Regions from separate parts of the Rhodospirillum sp. A1_3_36 genome, predicted to be linked through region 2. Evidence: predicted binding sites of a transcription regulator. Region 2 holds the regulator's gene; the other holds the start of a gene.
The links. Region 2 encodes PhoB, which activates phosphate uptake and scavenging genes when phosphate is short. Its sites were predicted from a motif close to TNTCATAAAACTGTCA; they were not measured.

Region 1 (5,203 bases), on a different contig from region 2:
CTATCGCATTTTCGATCTGCCTTATCAGTCGCAGATTGTACCTCTGGCGGCAATACTCGCCGATATTGGAGATGCGTGGGAACATGAAGCCAACCGGGCAAAGCTGGTTCAGTGGTATTGGAATGGCGTGTTCGGCGAGTTGTATGGTTCTGCTGTCGAAACGCGCATTGCCAAGGATTTCATGGAAGTGCCGCGCTGGCTGAGCGGCGGGGCGGAGCCTTCGACGGTTAGCGAAACCATCTTCCGCTCCGACCGCCTGAAAACCATGCGGATGCGGCTTTCAGCGGCCTATAAGGGCATGAACGCCTTACTGATGAAGGAAGGCGCCCAGGATTTCCGGTCGGGCCAGAAGTTCGACCATACGGTGTTTTTCGGGGAGAACGTGGATATTCACCACATCTTCCCGCAGGATTGGTGCAAGACGCAAAGCATCAAACCTGCCGTGTTCGATTCCATCATCAACAAGACCCCGCTGTCGTATCGCACCAACAGGATCATTGGCGGCGTTGCACCGAGCGAGTATCTGGCGAAGCTGGAAAGCGGAAACAGGTCGACGCCGCCAATCGCTAGCGAGAAGCTGGACGTTTATCTGCAATCGCATCTCATCAATCCCACTCTCCTCCGTGGCGACAAGTTCGAGGAGTTCATGGAAGATCGACAAAAGCGCTTGCTTGGTATGATTGAACTGGCAATGGGCAAGACAGCCTATAGCGGCGACGGCTCGGAAGAAGGCGAGGACGCAGAATCAACGGAAGATGCCTCCGAAGCGGCGTTGCTCTCTCCGACAGGCTGATGTGGCCATATCATCATCTATGGCAGGGTTATGGCGTAAACGGAGTGATCATCACGATCGGTCGGGGCCCGCCAGTGGTCCCTTGAGTCCCTGATGCCAACGGCCCCAATTTGTGACTCGTTGGCGGTCTCCGCTTCTGAGTGCCGCGATCAAACTCACTGCACCTTGGGCTAAGAAGTGGCTCAACTCGATCTCGAAGGGACTCGGACGGGCGGCGGTCACTTCTTGGGAGCAGAAACGGCGATGAGTTGCTCCGCATCCTTACCCCGGAACGATTAAATGGACGGGTTTGGGGGCCATGGCGATGTCCACGGGCATATGGGCGACCGTGTCCCCATCCGCTTGCAGAGGTTCCGCCCCTTGCATTCGGACACTGATCCGCCTGGCCTCCAGGATCTCCACATCCGGCAGGTGGGGCAAACGCCCCAAGGCCAGGGCGAAGCTGTAGCGAGCCACGTTTCCAAGACCCGGACGGGGCAGAAGCACCACCTGGAAGGTGGGGTGGGAAATGTTCGCTGCGGGGGCAGCAATGAAGGGGCCACCGTAATATTTGCCATTGCAGACAACCGCCGTCGCCACCTCCCGATGGAGAATTTCCCCATCGGGACGTTCGACATCCACCGAGACCGTCGGGAACCTGTAGGTCAGGGCGCTTTGCAGGGTGCGCCAGACATAGGCGAACTTGCCTGACCGGCGCTTCAAGGCCAAGTCGACCGTATCCACCACATGGGCGTCAAACCCCGCCCCGGCCATCATCACGAACCGCCGGGGGCCGCCCAGCGGAGTTTCTGCACTGGCCTTGACCTCGCCCATGTACAATTCCCGGGGTTGGCCCGTGGCAATGATCCGGGCCGCCTTGGCCGGATCCCGGGGAATCCCCGCCTCAATCGCCAGCACATTGGCCGTGCCCAGGGGGATAATGCCCAGGGCGACGCCCGAACCGGCCAGCCCGTTCGCCACCTCGTTGATGGTCCCATCTCCGCCGGCAGCCACTACCACGTCAAGGGAATCCCTGCGGGCTTCCTGGGCGATGAGTGTTGCATCTCCCGGTTTTGTTGTCTCCCGAAGGCTGACCCAGCAGCCCTCCCGCTCCAAGGCCAGAAGAGCCTTGTTCAGTCTTCGTCCCTTCAAGGTTCCGGCTGCCGGATTGGCGATCACCATCACCCGGCGAGGTGTAACAGCCGATGCGGGGCGGGCGCGGGACGAGGGGAGCACCGAGAGGGGGAACGGGCGGGACATACCGAATAAGTCCTTCCTTGAAAGAGCCGAGATCGAGTGACGGATAAATATGGCCACCCAAGGGCGAAGAATTGGGCGAAGGGGGAGGCCTCGAAACGGGGCCCGCGCTGGGACGGTACTGCGACAAGGCGTGCTGCAAAGCCCTAAGTCACGAAAAATTCAGGAAAATCCCATTTGGACTGTAATAAAAATGAAATATTACAGTCACAAATGTACTGCCTGGATCACTGTTGATACAGATATAATCGTGTTTCACTTCGAAGACAAGGCGGTGAATTATTTGTGTCTTGCCAATAACCCGGTGGCTTCCCCTCCGGTCGAGCGGTACAAGCGATCCAACGGCGCGCTTTGAAACGGCGGGGCGTGACGACGACGGAGCGGTCGACGGAGCACCTAGCGTCTGTGCATGGCGCCCGGATCCAGGATATCAGGCCGCTGGGGCATCCTCGAACGAACGGACTCATCCGGTGTCGCCGGATGGGGCATTGAACCGACACGCCATGGAACACGGACGCGTACTCAAAGCCATGACGGAACCAAGCCGATACCGCACCATCTTCATCTCGGACATCCACTTGGGAACCCGGGGCTGCAAAGCTGACTTCCTGCTGGATTTCCTTAAGAATACCGAATCGGACAGCCTGTACCTAGTGGGCGATATCGTCGACGGTTGGCGATTGCAAAAACATTGGCATTGGCCCCAGGCCCATAACGACGTGGTGCAAAAGCTGCTGCGCAAGGCGCGCAAGGGCACCAAGGTGATTTTCATCCCCGGCAACCATGACGAATTCGCCCGAAGCTACTGCGACGCCGAATTCGGCGAAGTCCAGGTCATGCGCGAAGCCATCCACGAGGGCGCGGATGGGCGCCGCTATCTGGTTATCCATGGCGATGAATTCGACGGCGTCGTGAAATATGCCAAGTGGCTCGCCAAGCTTGGGGATTGGGCCTACGTCTGGCTTTTGGAAACCAACCATTGGTTCAACCTGGCCCGCCACCGCCTGGGCCTGCCCTATTGGTCGTTGTCCAAGTATCTGAAGCACAAGGTAAAAAATGCCGTGAAGTACATCGACGACTTTGAAACGTCGATGGCCGAGGTGGCCCGGATGCGGGGCGTCACCGGCATTATTTGCGGTCATATCCACCACCCCGAAATCCGCGAGGTGGAGGAGATCCTGTACTGCAATGACGGGGACTGGGTGGAAAGCTGCTCGGCCCTGGTCGAACACCACGATGGCCGCATGGACATCCTGCATTGGTCCGAAACCCAGCACTTGTCCCTGTTCACGGGCTACGCCGACGCCCGCGAAGTGGACGCTCCAGACAATCCGGCGGAAGCCCTGCTCTCCGCCGGACAGGGTCCCGATGTCCTGCAGATCGACGAGACGGATCACCGATCCGGAAGCCGTGAGAAAGAGTCGGTCAAACCCGCTGAATAATCCACCGTCCTCTGAGACCTATATTCCAAGAAAAGGGCTCCTTTACCATGCGCATCCTTGTTGTCACGGACGCCTGGTTTCCCCAGGTGAATGGGGTTGTCCGCACCCTCGACACCCTGCGTCGGCGCCTGGAGGCCCGGGGCCATGAAACCGTCTACATCACCCCCGACAGTTTCCGCACCATCCCCTGCCCCACCTATAGCGAGATCCGGCTGGCCCTTCTTCCGGGCAAGACCATGGCTCAGGCCATCCAGACCTTCCAGCCCTGCGTCGTCCATATCGCCACCGAAGGCCCCCTGGGGGTCACCGCCCGGCGCTATTGCGTGAAGCGCGATATCCCCTTCACCACCGCCTTCCACACCAAGTTCCCGGAATACGTCAACGCCCGCTTTGGCGTGCCGGTGCGCTGGGGCTACAAGGTGATGCGCTGGTTCCACGGTCCGTCGCATGCCATCATGGTCGCGACCCAGGGGATCGAGGACGAATTGACCAACTGGGGGTTTTCCAACATCAAGCGCTGGACCCGGGGCGTGGATACCGACCTGTTCCGCCCCCGTCCCAAGGATAGCCTGAACCACCTGATCACCGGTCCGCGCCCTTGGTTCGTTTATGTGGGTCGGGTTGCTGTGGAAAAGAACATCTCGGCCTTCCTTAGTCTGGATTTGCCCGGAACGAAGATCGTGGTCGGCGGCGGTCCCCAATTGGAGAGCCTGAAGGCCCGCCATCCGGAGGTCCATTTCGCCGGGGAACGCCATGGTGAAGACTTGGCGACCCACTTTTCCGTCGGTGATGTCTTCGTTTTCCCCAGCCGCACCGACACCTTTGGTTTGGTCCTGCTGGAGGCCCTGGCCAGCGGCCTGTCTGTCGCGGCTTATCCCGTGCCCGGTCCGTTGGACGTGATCGGCGATGCGCCTGTCGGTGTCCTGTCCGAGGATCTGCGTGCCGCCGCGGTCAAGGCCTTGGACATCCCCGCCGAAGCTTGCCGAGACTTCGCCCTGAGCCGGTCTTGGGAGACGTCCGTTGACCAGTTCTTGAAGAATGTCCATCCCTTTGATCCGGAGGATTTCTTCGCGTCCTCGCGCAATCCGGTGGAGGTCGGGGGGTCCGCCTAGAGCAAATCCCGAGCAATCTGGAACAGATTGCGACGACGATTTGCTTTAATGTCAGTGACTTAGAGCATTGAGCGGAAAAGTGGGCGCCGGTTTTCCGATCCACTCGATGCTCAACCTGTTGAATCTAGATCAAATTGCCCGCCTTCAATCGATTCCGATTTAAGGCGGTTTGATCTAGAGTAAAACGGGATCAGTCGGCGCTCCCCACCAACGGCAGCAAATGCCCCCTCTTCAAATCCCCGAAAGCATCCGGGCAATCCGCATGGCGTACCGGTCCGTCATCCCTGACGTAAAGTCCGCGAGGCTGTGGAGCGCTTGCTCCGCAGTGACCACGTCCCGCAAATCCAGGTCGAGTGCTCTGACAAGCTGGCGGGTGTGGCCTGACAGCTTGTCCGGGTCCCATCCGCGCTCGGCCAGATCCTCGAAGACGGGAAGCACACCTGACATCACGTTGGTGATCACCCGCCGACCGGTCACCTCCAACTCGGTTTTTCGCCGGGCGGTGAAGACCTGATCCCGGGACAGAGCCTGCATCTCGGCAAAGACCGGGGCCAAGGGGCCCGCATCGATTAGGGGGGTGGAGCAACTTCCGTCCATAATGGCGGCGTAGTTGGCTTGGA
Region 2 (5,203 bases):
CAGGATCTCCTCAAACACCTCGAAGTCCTCGTCGTGGTCGTGATCGTGATCGGGATCTTTGTCATAACGCATCCAGACGAGCGGGAAGTTCGTGCTGTCCAAAGGCATTCTTCGTCTCCTTGCCGGGATGGGTGGTTTCATTTCGGACGGATGTGCCGCCATGACATGATCAGCGCAACCGCGCCCGGCAGCGTGACGGCCAACAGCTCCAAGCCAACGAGATGGCTGCCGTCGCGTAAACCATCCGATACGCCGGCGAGCGTGCTCATGATGAAAAGGAGGCCCCCGAGAACGAGCATGGCCCAGTCAGTCGCGCGCCTTGCGGCAAGCGCCAGCAACGGCGGGACGACCCAAGCACCGTAAAAGAGAGATACGCCCCACAACGCGACGGGGCCGAACGTCACGGCCTCCATCGTCCCGCCGCTACTGACATAGGCGTTCAGGTAAGAAAAGCACTGGATTGTGACGAAGAATACGGCCCCGACAGCTGGAACAAGCCATGCGAGTGCGAGCTGAGTTGGTTTCTTTTCGTTCACATTTACTCTCCTGTTTGTATTTGCGCGATAGGGCCGTTGAGCGCTGCCCCTCTTGAAGACAAGCGCCATCCTGAAGGCCGCTTGTCCCTTCTGCCTGAAAGCAATACGTCAGTCGACGGATGGCGTCATTGCGCAATCCTGCCATCATATGTTCCAATCCGGCCAAAATGGAAAACGCAGGGGCTTTTGATGTATGTAGACCTCCGTAGCGATTGGCTTTCCTATGTCGATGAGCTTCCTCGCCCTCTCGTCACGGCCAACGCTGTCGCCAATCTTGAGGCCCTGGAGCAATCGCCGCGGCACCACCATCAGAAAGCGCAACTGCTTTTCACGGTCCGCGGCGTCATCAACTGCGAGGTTGAAGACGCTGTCTGGATCGTGCCGCCGCACTGTGCCGTGTGGATTCCCGGCGGGCTGCCCCATACCGTTTTCGGATCAGGCGAGGTGGAGTGCATCTCCCTCTTCATCCAGCCTCCTGAGGCTCCGAAGCTGCCGAGCGACTGCTGCACGGTCACGGTATCGAGCTTTTTCCGTCATTTGCTCATGCGGGCCAACACGCTGCCGGAGCTCTATGACGTCAACGGTCCGGACGGCCGCATCGTGTCCGTTATCTTCGATGAGCTGGCTGTGGCACCGGTCGAAGACCTTCGCCTCCCGATCCCCAGCGATTCGCGCCTGAAGAAGCTCACCGACCTGTTAATCGCGGCCCCCGCAGATCATGCAACCGTCGCGGAGTGGGCCTCCCGCATCGCGCTCAGCGAGCGCAGCCTGAGCCGTATGTTGGTGGAAGAGGTGGGCATGAGTTTCGGCCGCTGGCGCCGACAGTTGCATGTTGTCCTCGCCTTGCGGCGTCTGAGCGCCGGCCAGACAGTCCAGGCCGTCGCGATGGACCTCGGCTATGAAAGCGCCAGCAGTTTCGTAACCATGTTTCGAAAGATGGTCGGCAAACCGCCAAACCGCTATCTGCTCGAGCGGCTTAGGCCTGCACCTCACGAGCATGGCGAACGATAGGACCTGCTGGGTTTCATCCACGATCGCTGCCTCTCCCGCTTACGAGGTGTCTCAATCACCACTGTACATGACAGGGGGATGTTTTCCCCTCACGGGGCTTTGCCCCGTCCCCCACTGGGGCCGAAAGGCCCCAGACCCCGGGCCCAAAAAAGGGAGGTTTGGGGGCATTTTCCCCAAATAGGCTTGGGCAATCGTCCATATGGGGGCGCAAGTTTGCGACGCGTGCATGCGTTGGTATCAACCCTCAGGGGTTGGTTATGGCGACCCGTTCATGCTGGCATTGATTTTCTAGACCAATTCGTCTATTAAATATGCATGACCCAAATCGATGCCCCCCCACCCCCCAACGAAAAGCCCCGCCGCGGCCGCCCACGCGGTGCACCGGATGCTTCCGAGGCACGCCAGAAACTGATCCGCGCCGGGCTTGAGCACCTGACCGAAAGGGGATATTCCTCAGTCGGGGTCGACGAGATCCTCACGGCGGCAGGGGTTCCCAAGGGCAGCTTCTATCACCACTTCCGTGGCAAGGCCGACTTCGGCCTGGCGCTCGTCGCAGCCTACAACGCCTATTTCATATCGCAGCTTGAACGGGCCTATCTGGACGAAGAGCGTGCGCCACTCGACCGTCTCCGCATCTTTACCGAAAGGGCCGAAGAGGGGATGGCGCGGCATGGTTTCAGGCGGGGATGCCTCGTCGGCAACCTTGGGCAGGAAATGGGCGCACTTCCTGACGCGTTCCGCACTGCGCTCACCACCGTGCTGGATGACTGGCAGGCCCGAACGGCACACCTGCTGAGCTTGGCGCAGGCGCAGGGCGAGATCGCACCACATCACGACCCTGAGGCCCTGGCCGAGACCTTCTGGATCGGTTGGGAAGGGGCTGTTCTGCGCGCCAAACTGGAGCTGCGCCCCAATGCCCTGCGCCGCTTTACGAGCACCTTCCTCCGTCTGATTGAAAATGACACAGCACAAATCTGAAAGGACACGAAGATGAAGGCGATCCTGATTGAAAAGCCCGATGAGACGCAGAACGTTTCGGTGAAAGACATTTCCGACGAGCAGCTGCCCGAGGGGGACGTTCTGGTTGAAGTCGCTTACTCGACGATGAATTACAAAGACGCGCTGGCCATCACCGGTGCCTCCCCTGTCGTTCGCCGATTTCCAATGGTGCCCGGCATCGACTTCTCCGGCACCGTCATTGAAAGCCACAACCCGGCTTTCAAGCCCGGCGACCGGGTCGTGCTCAACGGCTGGGGCGTGGGCGAAACCCATTGGGGCGGGCTAGCTGAACGCGCAAGGGTCAAGGGCGATTGGCTGGTGCCGCTGCCCGAGGCGATCGATCTGCGGCAGGCGGCAGCGATTGGCACGGCGGGTTACACGGCGATGCTCTGCGTGCTGGCGCTGGAACGGCAAGGGGTAACGCCGGACAAGGGTGAGATCGTGGTCAGCGGCGCAGCGGGCGGCGTCGGCAGCGTCGCAACGGCGCTTCTGGCGGCAAAAGGGTATCACGTTGTGGCCGTAACCGGCCGCGCCTCCGAGACGGATTACCTGCACGGGCTCGGGGCGACGTCAGTCATCGACCGCGCGGAGCTAACCGGAAAACCCCGCGCTCTGGCCAAGGAGCGCTGGGCTGGGGGGATCGATGTCGCTGGCAGCACTGTGCTGGCGAACATGCTTTCGATGATCAAATATCGCGGTGTCGTCGCGACCTGCGGTCTGGCGGCCGGCATGGATCTGCCCGCTTCTGTCGCGCCTTTTATCCTGCGCGGCGTGACGCTTTCCGGAGTCGACAGTGTCATGTGCCCCAAGCCGGACCGGCTTGAGGCTTGGTCGCGGCTGGCTGGCGATCTCGACCTCGACAAGCTTGAGGAGATGATCACCGAACTGCCCTTCGACGAGGTCATCGCCACCGCGCCGAAATTCCTCGATGGCGCCGTGCGGGGCCGCATCGTCGTTCCAGTCTCCCCTTGAGACCTGCATGGACCAACTGTCCGCAACACAGGCGCTCTAGATCAGCTTGAAACAAGCTGGCCCACGGTATACGCCAGTGTCTCGTCTATTTTGGGCGATTGCCCAAACCCATTTGGGGGCAAATGCCCCCAAACCCCCCTTTTTTTTGGCCTGGGGTCTGGGGCCTTTCGGCCCCAGTGGGGGACGGGGCAAAGCCCCGTAACGGGAAAACGCCCCCTGTCGTGTAGCGTGAGGCTGGCCCCAGCCTCATGCTACAATGGCATTTTGATCCAAGGCATAACCCGCAGCGCGGACGGTGCGGATCAGATCCATGTCTTCATCGCTGTTCAGCGCCTTACGCAAACGCCGGATGTGGACATCCACGGTCCGCGGCTCCACATAGATGTCCGGCCCCCAAACCGCGTTCAGAAGCTCTTCGCGGGAGAAGACCGCGCCAGGGTTCTGCATCAGGAATTGCAGCAGGCGGAACTCGGTGGGCCCCAGGTGGATATAGCGGCCTCCCCGGGTCACCCGATGGGCCCCCAGGTCCATGACCACATCTGCGTAGTTCAAGCTGCCCTTGGTGTTGCTCGGCTGCGACCGACGCAGCAGCGCCTTTACCCGAGCGAGCAATTCGGGCATGGAGAAAGGCTTGGACATATAGTCGTCCGCCCCGGTGTTCAGACCACGGATCCGGTCACTTTCCTCGCCCCGTGCGGTCAGCATCAGGATCGGCAGGTCCCGGGTGCGGGGCTTGCGCCGCAACTGTCGACAGACCTCAATCCCAGACATGACCGGCAGCATCCAATCCAGGATCATCACATCTGGCTGGGCCTCGGCCACCAGGGTCATGGCTTCTTCGCCATCCATGGCTTCCACCACGCGATACCCCTCCTTCTCCAGATTATACCGCAGCAGGGTGACCAGGGAGGCCTCGTCCTCGACGATCATCACTTGTGGTTTCATTGGCTCAGCTCACGATATCCCAGACGTCGGGTCCGGGGGGGTGGAGGCAAAATTTCCGGCTTCCCGTCCCTTAGGCCGAGTGGCCCGCAGGGGCTTACCGGAAACAAGATAATGGATATTCTCGCAAATATTCGTCGCGTGGTCCCCGATCCGCTCGATATTCTTGGCAATGAACATCAGATGGGTACAGGCGGTGATATTGCGCGGATCCTCCATCATGTAGGTCAGAAGCTCGCGGAAGAGCGAGGTGTACAGTTCGTCCACCTCCTCGTCGCGGGACCAGGCATCGACGGCCTTGTCCAAATCGCGTTCCACATAGGCATCAAGGGTATCATTGACGATATCTTGCACCAATCGCGCCATCCGCGGAACAGTCGCCACCGGCTTGACCACGGGAAGTTGGTTCAGCACCAAGGCGCGCTTGCCCACATTCGAGGCGTAGTCTCCGATCCGCTCCAGGTCCGAGGCGATCTTGAAGGCGCCGACAATGTTGCGCAGATCGTCGGCCATCGGCTGGCGCAGGGCAAGCAGACGCACCGCCCGATCGTTGATTTCCTGCTCCATGGCATCAATACGCGCATCGGAACTGACCACGCGGGAGGCCAGATCGTTGTCCCGGCGGATCAACGCCTGGATGGCGTTGACCATTTGGGCTTCCGCCAATCCTCCCATGCGCAACACGGTCTTGACGAGCATCTTCAGCTCCTCGTCATAGGACCGCACCGTATGTTCCGTAGGCA

Region 1: the regulator PhoB is predicted to act here: its motif matches at 2,213-2,228, upstream of ACLIRY_RS17210 (diacylglycerol/lipid kinase family protein).

Annotation. Positions count from the first base shown of each region.
Region 1 is NZ_JBLAVB010000008.1:163,256-168,458, forward strand. It holds gene ACLIRY_RS17205 (DUF262 domain-containing protein) at 1-793, shown strand, start outside; gene ACLIRY_RS17210 (diacylglycerol/lipid kinase family protein) at 1,055-2,032, opposite strand; gene ACLIRY_RS17215 (UDP-2,3-diacylglucosamine diphosphatase) at 2,560-3,471, shown strand; gene ACLIRY_RS17220 (glycosyltransferase family 4 protein) at 3,519-4,583, shown strand; gene dgt (dGTP triphosphohydrolase) at 4,815-5,203, opposite strand, start outside.
Region 2 is NZ_JBLAVB010000003.1:159,697-164,899, reverse strand. It holds gene ACLIRY_RS08360 (hypothetical protein) at 1-108, opposite strand, end outside; gene ACLIRY_RS08355 (hypothetical protein) at 138-536, opposite strand; gene ACLIRY_RS08350 (AraC family transcriptional regulator) at 726-1,547, shown strand; gene ACLIRY_RS08345 (TetR/AcrR family transcriptional regulator) at 1,863-2,525, shown strand; gene ACLIRY_RS08340 (MDR family oxidoreductase) at 2,538-3,518, shown strand; gene phoB (phosphate regulon transcriptional regulator PhoB) at 3,765-4,463, opposite strand; gene phoU (phosphate signaling complex protein PhoU) at 4,473-5,203, opposite strand, start outside.